Rhodohalobacter sp. SW132: one gene and its partner. The protein of the gene in region 1 binds, or shares a complex with, the protein of each later gene. Links are inferred from orthologs where the notes say so. Each region holds a gene or a part of one and is shown in the gene's direction. Other genes may lie near its edges.

Region 1 (2,827 bases):
GCACTTCTCGATGTTGCTGGTGTTCAAAATATTTTATCAAAATCTCTGCGCTCCTCAAATCCTCACAACATGGTGAAAGCCGCTTTTGAAGCTTTGAGAAATGCATCCGACCCGGTTGAAGTTGCTCAGAGAAGAGGAGTTAGTGTAAGTAAGGTATTTAAAGGATAATTAAGGTTTTAACGGATCATTGTTATGAAACTACACAATTTAAAAGCACCCGCTTCTCACAAAAAACGCAAACGCGTTGGTAGAGGTCAGGGCTCTGGTACCGGAGAGCAGTCTGGTAGAGGGCATAACGGCCAGAAGTCAAGAAGCGGAAGCAAGGTGAAGGCATGGTTTGAAGGCGGGCAGATGCCGCTTCAAAGAAGAATACCAAAATTTGGTTTTACAAATCCATTCAGAACTGAGTACCAGGCTTTAAATGTTCAGAGAATATCTGAGTTTATTGAGGCCGGTAAACTTGGTGAAACGATCACAATATCTGATCTGGTAGATGCCGGATTAGCAGATGACAAACAACGAATAAAACTGCTGGGTTCAGGTGAGATTGATTCAAAAATCTCCATCGAAGTACATGCCTGTAGTGGATCTGCCCGTGAAAAGGTTGAATCCGCCGGCGGCAGTGTTAATGTCATTGAATAAATCTTTCACCATCTCAGCTTAACCATCACGAATGAGTACCTTAGATAGCTTTAGAAACATCTTTAAGATTGAGGATCTCCGGAACCGCATACTATATGTGGTTGGAGTTCTTATGGTTTATCGGATTGGCAGTTATGTAACCATGCCAGGTGTAGACGCCAGTGAACTTACCATGCAGCAGGGAGATGCTTCCAGCCTGATGGGTCTTTTTGACTTATTTGTAGGTGGTGCATTTTCAAGAGCCGGTGTGTTTGCTCTGGGTATTATGCCCTATATTACCGCTGCTATTATCATTCAGCTGATGGGTGCTGCTGTACCATATTTCCAAAAACTTCAGCGTGAAGGGGAAGAGGGCCGGCGAAAAATTAACCGTTTGACCCGTTACGGTACGGTTGGTATTACTGCTGTCCAGGCCATTGGGTTTGGAATTAACCTGATTGCAACATCACCAAATGCAATTGTGGTTGGTAATTTCGCTTTTATCCTCACATGTGTGATTGTACTTACTGCAGGTACCACATTCGTAATGTGGCTGGGTGAACGGATTACAGACCGGGGAATCGGTAACGGTATTTCGATACTGATTATGATCGGGATTATCGCTGCACTGCCAACAGCTTTGATTAATGAGATATCAACAACTAATAATGCAATTATTATAATTGTTGAACTCGCTGGATTGATTCTTGTGATTGCATCCTGTGTGTTACTTACGCAGGGCACACGGAAAATTCCGGTTCAATATGCGAAAAGAGTGGTTGGCCGGAAAGTATATGGAGGTACAACACAATACCTTCCGCTGCGGGTGAATGCCGCTGGTGTGATGCCGATTATCTTTGCTCAATCAATCATGTTTATACCAAGTACAATCGGGACATTCTTTCCAGAGAATGAAACCGTTCAATGGATGACAGCATGGTCCGCTGATTTTACAGGGCTTACGTATTCGATAGTGTTTTTCATCATCTGTGTGTTCTTTACCTTCTTTTATACTGCGATCGCAGTGAATCCAAAAGAGATGGCGGATACAATGAAACGCCAGGGTGGATTTATACCCGGTGTGAGACCAGGGAAACAGACCGTTGAATTTATAGATAATATTCTGACGAAAATTACACTGCCGGGGTCACTATTTCTATCTTTTGTAGCCATTATGCCTGCCATAATCGCACAAATGGGTGTAACACCTGGCTTTGCACTCTTTTATGGTGGAACCAGTCTGCTTATTATCGTGGGTGTAGCCCTTGATACATTGCAGCAGATTGAAAGTCATTTGATGATGCGTCATTATGATGGTTTCATGAAATCAGGAAAAATTAAAGGAAGACGCAGGGCCTGATGATCTACCTGAAGAGTGAATCTGAAATTGATAAGATGCGTGAAGCTGCGCAACTTGTATCAAGAACACTCGGTGAGGTTGGTAAAGTTCTGGAACCCGGAGTTGAAACCGGGAAACTAGACAGGATCGCAGAAGAATACATTTTGAAACACGAGGCCCGACCCGCATTTAAGGGGTACGGTGGAAAGAAGAATCCATTTCCGGCCACATTGTGTATCTCTATAAACGAAGAAGTTGTTCATGGGATACCGGGGAAACGAGTATTGAAAGAAGGGGATGTTGTCTCTGTTGATTGTGGTGTAGAATTGAACGGTTTCTTTGGTGATCATGCTTATACTTTTATTGCCGGAGAAACTGATGAAAAGACCGTTGATCTGTTGCGTACCACGCTTCAATCACTCTATATAGGAATTGATGAAGCCGTACATGGCAACCGTATTGGTGATATAGGTTCTGCCATCCAAAACCATTGTGAAGATAAAGGGTTTGGGGTCGTTCGTGATCTGGTAGGTCATGGAATAGGAAAAAATATGCACGAGGAACCATCCGTTCCTAATTATGGTCGGCCGGGAAAGGGCGAACGATTGCGAACCGGTATGGGATTGGCTATTGAGCCGATGATAACTGCAGGTACCTGGAAAGTGAGTACATTAGACGATGGATGGACAATCGTTACTGCAGATGGATCGAATGCGGCTCATTTTGAGCATGATATTATAGTTCGTGAAGGAAAAGCTGAAATTCTCAGTACTTTTGATTATATTGCTGAGATCACAAAAAATAAAATTTTAGAAACTCATTAATGCGATGGCTAAACAAGAGCCGATTAAGCAGGACGGAAAAATT
Region 2 (10,311 bases), on another replicon or contig:
TTACGTGGCCGTGCCAAACTGCGAACTGTGCATCCCGTTTTGGCGCAAAGAGGTGATAGGTCTGGGTTTTCAGGTCCAGAATCATGTGGTAATCGGGTTCATCCACGCCGGTCAGATACCAGAAATTGCTCTCCTGCCGGAAAGGAAACTCATAGTCGGTCTGGTAGCGGTACATTAACTCACCGCCTTTTATATATACCGCACCTTCCTGGGATTCATCAAAAAGTGAGAGTAGTTTTTTTCTGTGAAGTTGTGCCGGCATGATCAGTCGTGGATTAAATTTATATTAGTAGTGAAGTGAAGTTAGCAGATGATGGGTTTAATCAAAAAAATTTAGAAGCTCTTTCGCCAAATTTTTCATGAAATTTTCATCTCTGTTTTTCAATGGATTCCGAAAATGATCCGGCAGTGGTTTCTGCTGTGGACCATTTTCTGTCAAAAGCATGTAGGTTTGATCTTTCGATTCAATGAGGTCGTCCAGCTGCATCCATAGTATAGATCGTGTTTTCCCGTTATGATTGAGCAGTGAGGTCAGGAGTGTATCACCAAGCCCATTATTGAGTAGTGAAACCGCGACTTTCATGGTTGATTTTGCAGGATACACCCGGTAGTAGTGGTTTGCAGGGAACGGAGTGATTCCGGCTGGAATATCCAGATAATGAATCGATTTCGGATCAGCCGTTGTAATTATGCTGTTCAAAACTGTTTCGGCAAGCTGCCGGGTGATCGGAGCGGAATCGGGTGCTATAAATCCGCGGTCGGCCCAATAAACAGAATTGCGCGTAATATCAGCTGTGTTACCGCCATTGATTGGTGATTCGATCGGCTTAATTTCACTTTCGGTGTGATGAAACCAGAGTGATTCGGTTCCGTTGGTGATCATCAGGTAGGGAGCCCGGAAGTTCTGGTTATACCGGGCGATCTGTTCCGCCGCTTTCTCCGATAGTTTAATTTTTTCTGATTTACACTCAATCAGCGCAAACGGTTCCATTTTCCGGTTATAGAGAAGGAGATCGGCCCGGAGCATTTGTTCCGATTGACGGATTTCAACCGGGGCTTCAAAAGCGATGCGGTTTTTGCTGAATCCCGCCTCGTTAAGAAGATATTCCACATAACGAAGCCTCACGCGCTCCTCCGGTCGATTCTTGAACCGTGTTTTCAGTATGGAATTATAAAGAAACTTATCTCCGTTACTGAACCGGATCTGCGGGAAATGTGTACAGGAAAATGTGTGCATGTTTGGAAAAATAAAAAAAGGGGATTCAAAATGTTGAATCCCCTTTTCTATCACTGGTTCTTAAAAGAAATTACTTCTTACTCTTTTTCTTTCCTTTTCGTTTAGATCCTTTTTTCCCTGAGGTATTTACCTCCGGCGGATCAATTTGCTTTTTGATAATCGCCTGCTGAGCAACAGAAAGCACATTGTAAACGAGGTAATAGAGACTTAGTCCCGCTGCAAAGTTATTAAATACAAAGAGCAGAATAAATGGAAGGATATAGGTAAATGCCTTCATATTAGGCGCACCAGCTGGTGATGAACCTCCACCCATGCCGCCAATTCCACCCATTACTTTGGTTTGAACAAACATGGCGGCTGTCATAAGCAGTACAAAACCTGCAATCTGGTCACCCAAAAACGGAATGCTGAATGGCAGATTGATGATATAATCCGGCGCAGACAAATCGTCTGCCCACAGGAATGGCTCCTGCCGGATCAGCATCGAGTTCTGGAAGAAGAAAAATAGCGTGATAAGGATCGGGAACTGCAGGAGCATTGGTAAACATCCACCCAGCGGATTTACACCGGCTTTTTTATAAAGCGCAATCGTCTCCTTCTGCTGCTTTTGGGGATCATCTTTGTATTTCTCTTTTATCTCCTGCATTTGCGGCTGAAGTTCTTTCATCGCCGCCATACTTTTAAAACTTTTCTGGGTGAGGGGAAAGAGAACGAGCTTTACAATCACACCAAAAAGAATAATCAATACGCCGTAATTGGCAATAAACAGACTTCCAAAGCCGAAGAATGGAATAACCAGGAAGCGCACAATCGGATCGGCAAACCAGCGAATCAGCGCGTACCCGATTTCAATCACATCGTATGCGCTTGAATCAAATTCACGCAGGTCGTAATAGCGCAGCGGCCCGGAATAAAATTCGTAGGTAAGCGTGTTGTCCGTCGCAATGTTTGAGGTAACACCGGCTTGATAGTGATGGATGGCGTCGGGCTGACCCGGTGTCCCGATAATTTCACCACGTAAAATGGCTGCGTTGGAATTGGCTGTGGGTTTGATATACTGCCCGAAAAAACGTGTACGAGTGGTGACCCAGTCGATCGTGCCGTTTATAAATTGTTCGCGGGTGCCGGTCTCCGTAAGCTGAAATTTTTCAAGTTCGCCACCTGCATAAACATATGCAGCTGAGTTCTGGGCATCCTGGGCAATGTCTCGTTCAGAGAGATTTAGAGGCGATGTCCACATAAAATCGACATTACTGTCGCTGATGTAGTCCATCATGTCATCAAAGCGGATATCCAGGTCATACTGGTAACGATCCGCATAAAATGTATAGGTAAAAACAATTCTCGAATTCTCATCGAGCTGCAGCTGGTAACTCAGCTGTTCCGATTCTTCAAGATCGAGCTCAATCTCTGAATGATCAAAGAGCGGCTCAAAAAGGAGATCCTGCGTTTCAATGTTGTAATTCTGGAATGACAAAAACCCGAGAGAATATGTAGACCGGGTGGTATCCCGAATCATCTGCATCTGGTGCTGATCCCAGGTTTTGTGTCCAAGCAGCGTGTGCTTGGATGGGCCTGCACCAAGATTAGTCAGTTCAATTTCATAGAGAGGCGTTCGAACGATGGTTCGCACTGTATCGGCTATCCCGGCACTCTCAAAAGCGCCAAGCTCGGCAGGTTCCTCTTCCTCATCCTCCACCTGATCGGTAAAAGGGTCGGTTTCGCGCGGTTCGTCGGGAGGGGGGAGTTCGTCAACTCCGCGTTCCTGGGCTTGTGCTGCGGCAATACTATCCTGCCGGGCTTGCTCTGCACGCTGCCGCTCGAGGTCTTCTTCGCTTGGCATCGTGTAAAAAGCCCAGGCAATGGTAATCAAGAAAATCAGTAAGAGCCCGGTTATGGTGTTTCTGTCCAAATCTAATCTGTTTTTTGTGGGTTATTGTCTGATTCAGAGGTGCTGCCGGACGTTAACCTTCGTGAAATTTCATTTAAAATGGAGATCATCCGTTTCTCGGTATCAGAAAAGGAGAGATTATTGCCGGTTGCGATAAATACTGCATGAAAGCCGATTTTATTATTCCTGACAGATTCAGGCAGCAGGTGCTGGTTTAAGCGGAAAGCCTCTCGTAAAAGTCGCTTCGTGCGGTTACGATCTACGGCCCGCCTGAAAACTTTTTTAGGAGCGATAAATCCGAACATCGACCTTGAGTCTATATTGGAGTCGATGCGATACCGGCACAAAAGGGGAGACTGTTTTATGACAGAGGAGCGCTCAAAAAGACGCTGGAAATTTAGCTTGCCCCGCAAAATTTTTGAGCGGGGCAGGGTACGGTCAGGATTCTGATGGATCCTTACTCTATTTCGCGCCTTTTCCTGCGTCACTAACTGTAAGCTTATGTCGGCCTTTGGCACGCCGGCGTTTCAGAACATCACGTCCGTTTTTGGATTTCATTCTCTTGCGAAATCCATGTTTATTTGATCTCTTCCGTTTACTGGGTTGATATGTGCGTTTCATAACCTGGTGTTGTATTCAAAAATATAAAATCAGTTTTTTGATAGACCCGAAAAATACGAAGATTTCCGTAAAAATCTAATGAATTTATTTGGTAAAATATCCTGCGCCTGCATTCAATGAATCCCGGTTTGTATCGTTAGATTGTCAGGGTTTATAACCGTGGTATGATAATTGCACAAAAGAATGACCCGGACTGTTGAACAGGCACCGCTGAAGCCTTACATTGTTAGACTAAACTTTTAATGCAGTAATTCCCTTCATGTTAGATCAAATATCCAAGTTTCTTACATCTATATTTGGAACCAAAAGCGAACGCGATCTGAAAAAGATCTGGCCGATTGTAGATGAAATCAAGAGTTTCGAAGATGATATTAAAGCCTTGAGTGATGATGAACTCAAGCAAAAAACGGAATCCTTTCGCCAGAAAATAGCAGATGAGACCGCGGAGGTGGATGAGCAGATTGCCGAAGTGAAACGAAAAATGGATTCAAATGACGAATCGATCACCTTCGAAGAGCGAAGGGAGCTGGCTGACAGGCTAAAAGAATTGAAAGAGGAGTGGCTTGAGATCCTCGAAGAGGTGTTCGAAGAGATTATGCCGGAAGCATTCGCCGTTCTGAAAGACACCTGCCGTCGTTTTGTCGGGAAAAAATGGGATGTCGCAGGCACCGAAATTGAGTGGGATATGGTTCCCTACGATGTTCAGCTTGTTGGCGCTATTGCTATGCACCAGGGTGCCATTGCCGAAATGAAAACGGGTGAAGGTAAAACCCTTGCCGCTATTTTTCCAGCCTATCTGAATGCACTCGCAGGTCGCGGAGTACATGTGGTTACAGTAAACACCTACCTCGCTAAACGGGATGCTGAATGGAATGAGCCGATTTTTAATTTCCATGGACTCACCGTGGATTGCGTGGATCATTACGATCCCAACTCAGAGCCACGCAGAAAAGCGTACCGCGCAGACATTACATACGGTACGAACAACGAATTCGGTTTCGATTATCTGCGTGATAACATGGTGGCCGAGGAAGAGCAGCTTGTTCAGCGCGGCTATCACTTTGCCATTATTGATGAGGTTGATTCTATTCTTATTGACGAGGCAAGAACTCCGCTGATTATCTCAGGTCCGATTCCGCAGGGCGGAGATCAACAGAAGTTTGAAGAGATGAAACCACGTGTAGAATCACTGGTGAATGCACAGAAATCTCTCGTGGCACAATTGGTAAATGAAGCGGAAGCACATCTGAAAGAGGATAATTACGATGACGCCGGCCTGGCATTTTTCAGGGCGTATCGTGGATTCCCAAAGAACGCGAAGTTCAAAAAAATGATGCAGGAGCCGCAAATGCAGAAGCTCCTCCAAAAAACGGAAAAAATCTACCTGGCAGATAACGCCAAAAACATGCCGTTTGTGGATGAATACCTTTTTTATGCGGTTGACATGAAGATGAAGTCGATCGAAATGACGGAAAAAGGTCGTGAATTTCTCACAAAAGGTGATGAAGACACAGAATTTTTTATTATCCCTGATCTTGGCCTGGAAACTTCGGAGCTTGAAGAGGAGATTAAAGAACTCGAAAAAGAGCGTATTGAAGAAATAAAGGCGAAAGACGATTTCAGCGAAGAGTATAAAGAGAAGAAAATTGAGGAAGCGAAGCAGGAAGTTCAGCAGGAGCGTGAGAAAAAATTCAACGAACTCCACCGCGTGTTTGCCGAACGCAGTGAACGAATCCACACGATTAACCAGCTTCTGAAAGCGTATACTCTTTTCGAGCGTGAAGATGAGTATATCGTACAGGATGGTAAAGTGCAGATTGTGGATGAGCATACCGGCCGTGTGCTTTCCGGCCGGCGTTACTCCGACGGACTCCACCAGGCGATTGAAGCGAAGGAAAATGTGAAGGTGGAAGCCGCTACACAAACTTACGCTACGATTACCCTTCAGAATTTTTTCAGAATGTATCATAAACTTTCGGGTATGACCGGTACGGCGGCTACGGAAGAGGGTGAGTTTAATGAAATCTATAACCTGGATGTCGTCGTAATTCCGACCAACCGCCCCATCATCCGGGATGATAAGGACGACCTGATTTTTAAGACCAAACGCGAGAAGTTCAACGCTACCATCAACAAGATTAAAGAGTACCACGAAAACGGCCAGCCGGTTCTGGTGGGTACGGTAAGCGTGGATGAATCGGAGAAGATCAGCCGGATGCTCAAGCGTCAGAAAATTCCGCACAACGTATTGAACGCAAAGCAGCATGCGCGTGAAAGTGAAATTGTGGCAGAAGCGGGGCGCCCCGGTGCCGTAACGGTGGCTACCAACATGGCGGGCCGTGGTACAGATATTAAATTGAAACCGGAAGTTAAAGAAGCCGGCGGACTTGCAATTCTGGGTACCGAGCGTCACGAATCCCGGCGAATTGACCTCCAGCTTCGCGGTCGTGCAGGCCGCCAGGGTGATCCCGGTGAAACTCAGTTTTACGTCTCTCTCGAAGATGAGTTGATGGACCTGTTTGGCGGATCAGACCGGATCGCCAATATTATGGATAAGCTCAATTTTGACGAAGGTGAAGTGATCCAGCATCCCTGGATTTCAAAGTCTCTTGAGCGGGCTCAGAAAAAAGTAGAGCAGAACAACTTCAGTATCCGGAAAAAGCAGCTTGAATATGATGATGTGCTCAGCAATCAGCGAAATGTAGTCTACTCAAGAAGACGACACGCCCTGATTGGGGATCAGCTGCAGAGCGATATTTTTGATATGATCGAAGACCTGATCGTGGAAATTGTTGAAGAACACTATTTTCAGGGCAATTATGAACAGATTCGTGATGATGTGCTTCGTCAGCTTGCGGTAGACCTTGAGCTTGACAGAGATAAATGGGGAATACTTGGCGATGACGGTATGATCGATTTAATCCTGGAGCGGGCGTATGAAGTGTACCGAAAGAAAGAGAAACTTGTATCCGAACCGCTTTACCGGATTGTGAAACAGATTCAGGAATCTGATTCAGAGAAAAAACCGACCAAAATCCAGGTGATTTTTTCTGATGGTATTCGGCGTATGCGTGTAATTGTTGACGTGGAAAAAGCGTCGAATAATGAAGGGCGTGAAGTTGCGCGTTCCCTCGAACGAACCGCCATCCTCAGCACTATTGATAACAAATGGATGGAACACCTTCGTGAACTGGATACCGTAAAAGAGGGTATCGGGCTGCGTTCATACGGGCAGAAAGATCCGCTCATGGAGTACAAGAAAGAAGCGTTTGAGATGTTTAAAAACCTCATTTCAGAAATCAACAGGGATACAATTTCTGTGATCTGGAAGGCCATTCCCGAAATGCAGCAAGATCGTGCCGAGCAGATGCAGCAGGCAGAGAAATCCAAGAGCCGGATTGACCTCGAACGGGCCAGGGCCCAGCAGGCAGACGCCACAAACATGGGCTTCCGCGGAGCCGGACAGGATAGCAACGGCGATCAGCAACAGAAACGTGCCCCCGGTGAAAAACGCCAGCCGGTTACTGTAGAAGATGAACCGGGCCGTAACGATTACGTGAAAGTTCAGAATATGGGCAGCGGCGAAACCAAAGAAGTGAAGTGGAAATACGCCAAAAAAATGGTAAACGAAGATGGCTGGATCCTCATCGAAAAGTAGGATTTAGACTGGCACTGTGTCAAAAGTTAATATCCATGAACAGTCATCGGATGAGTCATGAATGAATTGAGTCATGAAGGAATCAAATATTGATTCAGAGCGACTCGATTTTTCGAAAAAACTCATCCGATGACACATCACAAAAGTGAAATTACTGCAGCTGTTTTTTCACTTTTCACTTCTCACCTTTCCCCTCCTCCACACCTCCAATACAACCGCACCTAAAGCGTAAATGGTTACTGCTGGAATCACTGCATAAAAAATCAAGTCAGTGAATATTTCCAAGAGGTTGCTTTGAACTGAATCGAGGTAGAGGTAAGCGAGATAGAGTAAATAAGAGGTAAATAAAATGGCTCCCTCAGTTCTGTTAATGATTTTCCCGCTGTAGAAAAACGGCAAACAGAGAACTGAAATGCCAAGCAGCACCATCAGATCTACCCGGATTAATGCTTCCTGTACGGGGATTTCAGGGATGAACAATCCGGAGATGCCAATTACGGATAAAATATTCAATATATTACTTCCTACGATACTCCCTACAGCCAGGTCTTTTTCTCCCTTCAAGGCTGCAAAGACCGATGTTACAATCTCTGGCAAAGATGTTCCGATAGCAACAACCGTTAAGCCTATCACCAGTTCACTTACTCCGGCCATTTCAGCAAAAATGGTTGCGGATTCCACCAGCCAGCGTGCCCCGGCGATGAGCATAACAAGACCAATTACAGTAAACAGAAGATTCAGCCACGGAGAACCGGCTTGAAGTGTTTCCTTTTTGGTAAAATCGGTTTTTCCGCTAAACCGAACGAGTGCAACAAGGTAAGCGAACAGGAAAAAGATGAGTACCAGGCATTCAAAGGTAGAGAGAACATTGTTGTACGCCAGAAAAATTAACAAAATCGTTGAGCCGATCATGACCGGCAGGTCGAAGCGAATCAGGTTTTTGTGAACTTTTAGCGGGATGATCAGGGCTGATAAGCCAAGAATAAGAAGCGTATTGGTAAGATTGCTGCCGATAACGTTTCCCAGTAAAATATCCGACTGATCGTTTAACCCGGCTTCGATACCAACCGCCAGTTCAGGGGCGCTTGTCCCGAAAGCAACTACGGTAAGCCCGATTACAAGTTTAGATATTCCAACAGATGCGGCCAGTCTTGATGAAGACCGCACAAGCAATTCAGCACCAAAAATGAGTAATGTGAGTCCGGCTATAAACCAGAAGATGGTAAGCGCCACTCAGACTAAGATTATGCGTTAAGGTTCGGGAATATTGAAAACGGAATGAAAAATATAGCTATGATCCTTACCAAAATCTCTATTAGTATTGTTTGGTGTTATATTTTGAAAAAACAATTCTAAGCCTGGCCAACCACCATGAATCTGAGTCAAAAACAGACATTAGATTGTTTCATCACCGAAACGATAAACCAAGCAGAAAGTACCAAACGGTGAGAGCTGCCAGCTTCACGGTTTGTTGGTCACGGTCGAAACGGGGGTTCACTTCACACAGATCAAACGAACGAACAGATGAAGATTTACCGAGTTCAAAGGCAATATCCAGCCATTTTTTTTTGCTGATGCCTGATGGATTTGGAGCGCTTACCCCGGGTGCATCTGCCTGGCGAACAACATCCATATCCATTGTAGCCATAATCATGTTCTGCTGATACTGATCCAGGTAGGTTTTGACGGCTTTCAGTTTCAGATCCCTGTCAAATAGTGCTTTGCCGTGCCGGTTCACATAACGAAAATGTTCAGCCGATACGGAAGATGGATTGAGGCCAAAAACAGAATAGCTCTCACAGTAATTGGAGGGATGTTCTAGCGCATGACGAAAAGGGGAGCCCGAATGTGCCAGCCCATCTTTCAGCGGACGAACATCAGCATGCGCATCGATGTTGAGAATCGAAACCGGGAGTTTTGCTCCAGCATACCCAAGAAAATGTCCGAATGATGTTTCGTGCCCGCCTCCAAGTATAACCGGTACGGATTGATTGCTGAAAATTTCTTTTACGATTCGGCCGAGTGCCTGCTGGTCCGCTTCCACATCGCCGCTGCACGGCACCGAATCGGTAATCTTTACATTTTTCAGGAACGCTGTATGCCTGTCAAAATAGGCGGGATGCGGTGTGAGATTTAAGAGCTGCTGCAAAATCTGTTCCGGCGCTTCCGATGCTCCGGGCCTCCCGCTGTTTCGGCTCACTCCCTCATCAGACGGAAACCGAACCAGGTAAACCGATCCGGTTTGAATATCTCCCGGTTTGATAAACTCTCGCAGTCTTTTATCAGACATAAAAAATTTTATTATTGGTTTGATGATTGTTGTTTGCCTTTCAGAAAAACGGTGTCAGGCAAGTTGGGCCGGTGATGATAAAGCCAGAAATTGACGGAAGGTTCATCAAGCAGTAAAAAATCGGCGGATTTTCCCGGCTCGATTGATCCGGTTTGATTTTCAACACCCATTGCTTTGGCGGCGTATATGGTTGCTCCTTTCAGAACTTCGGCCGGGGTGAGGCGTCCGTGGTTGCAGGTGAGCATCAGTGCCAGGCGGAGATCATAACTTGGAGCGGATCCCGGGTTGAAGTCTGTAGCCACGGCCACCTGAACACCACCATCCACAAGTTTCCGGCAGTTCAGGTACGGCTGTTGTGTGTAGAGTGAGGCGATTGGCAACGTGACGCCAATCACTCCTGCTTCAGCCATTTTTTCAATGCCGGTTTCCGAAATCTGCTCCAGGTGATCGGCGCTGATTGCACCAACCTCCGCCGCCAGTTCCGCACCGCCGCCGGATGAAAGCTGATCAGCATGCAGTTTTGGGGTGAGGCCATGTTTATTGCCGGCTTCAAAAATAGTCCGGGCCTCTTCGGTGGTAAAAGCTGAGTCTTCAACAAAAATATCGCAAAATTG

What was found.
Region 2: the proteins of secY (region 1) and secA are in contact, whole or in part, in a crystal structure (PDB 3DIN), measured with the Thermotoga maritima proteins. The link is inferred for Rhodohalobacter sp. SW132 from one-to-one orthologs. Residues at the interface, in WP_004081795.1 of Thermotoga maritima: Glu108, Gly109, Glu110, Glu111, Ala236, Glu237, Arg238, Arg239, Ile240, Thr241, Ile242, Gln243, Tyr244, Ala245, Arg246, Arg247, Val248, Thr249, Gly250, Arg251, Arg252, Val253, Tyr254, Gly256, Ala257, Ser258, Thr259, Tyr260, Leu261, Pro262; in WP_004082002.1 of Thermotoga maritima: Glu261, Ala262, Arg263, Lys300, Ala301, Arg302, Thr303, Ile304, Ile305, Leu323, Tyr324, Asp325, Pro326, Val329, Ser330, Tyr333, Ile336, Lys340, Phe345, Val349, Glu363, Phe364, Tyr374, Ser375, Gly376, Gly377, Glu393, Ile395, Thr482, Ser483.

Annotation. Positions count from the first base shown.
Region 1 is NZ_QUOK01000019.1:8,686-11,512, forward strand. It holds secY (preprotein translocase subunit SecY), read left to right. Parts: upstream 1-673; coding sequence 674-1,981; downstream 1,982-2,827. Other genes in the region: rpsE (30S ribosomal protein S5), read left to right, coding at 1-168; rplO (50S ribosomal protein L15), read left to right, coding at 193-642; map (type I methionyl aminopeptidase), read left to right, coding at 1,981-2,784; infA (translation initiation factor IF-1), read left to right, coding at 2,789-2,827. UniProt on the Escherichia coli protein: The central subunit of the protein translocation channel SecYEG. Consists of two halves formed by TMs 1-5 and 6-10.
Region 2 is NZ_QUOK01000001.1:551,508-561,818, reverse strand. Bases 3,621-7,607 are described here. They hold secA (preprotein translocase subunit SecA), read left to right. Parts: upstream 3,621-4,020; coding sequence 4,021-7,407; downstream 7,408-7,607. Other genes in these bases: DYD21_RS02395 (calcium/sodium antiporter), read right to left, coding at 7,576-7,607; rpmH (50S ribosomal protein L34), read right to left, coding at 3,621-3,749. Also shown: DYD21_RS02425 (aminopeptidase P family protein), read right to left, coding at 1-262; DYD21_RS02420 (type I restriction enzyme HsdR N-terminal domain-containing protein), read right to left, coding at 320-1,237; membrane protein insertase YidC, read right to left, coding at 1,308-3,149; rnpA (ribonuclease P protein component), read right to left, coding at 3,152-3,616; more of rpmH, read right to left, coding at 3,591-3,620; more of DYD21_RS02395, read right to left, coding at 7,608-8,640; DYD21_RS02390 (formimidoylglutamase), read right to left, coding at 8,816-9,697; hutI (imidazolonepropionase), read right to left, coding at 9,709-10,311. UniProt on the Escherichia coli protein: Required for protein export, interacts with the SecYEG preprotein conducting channel.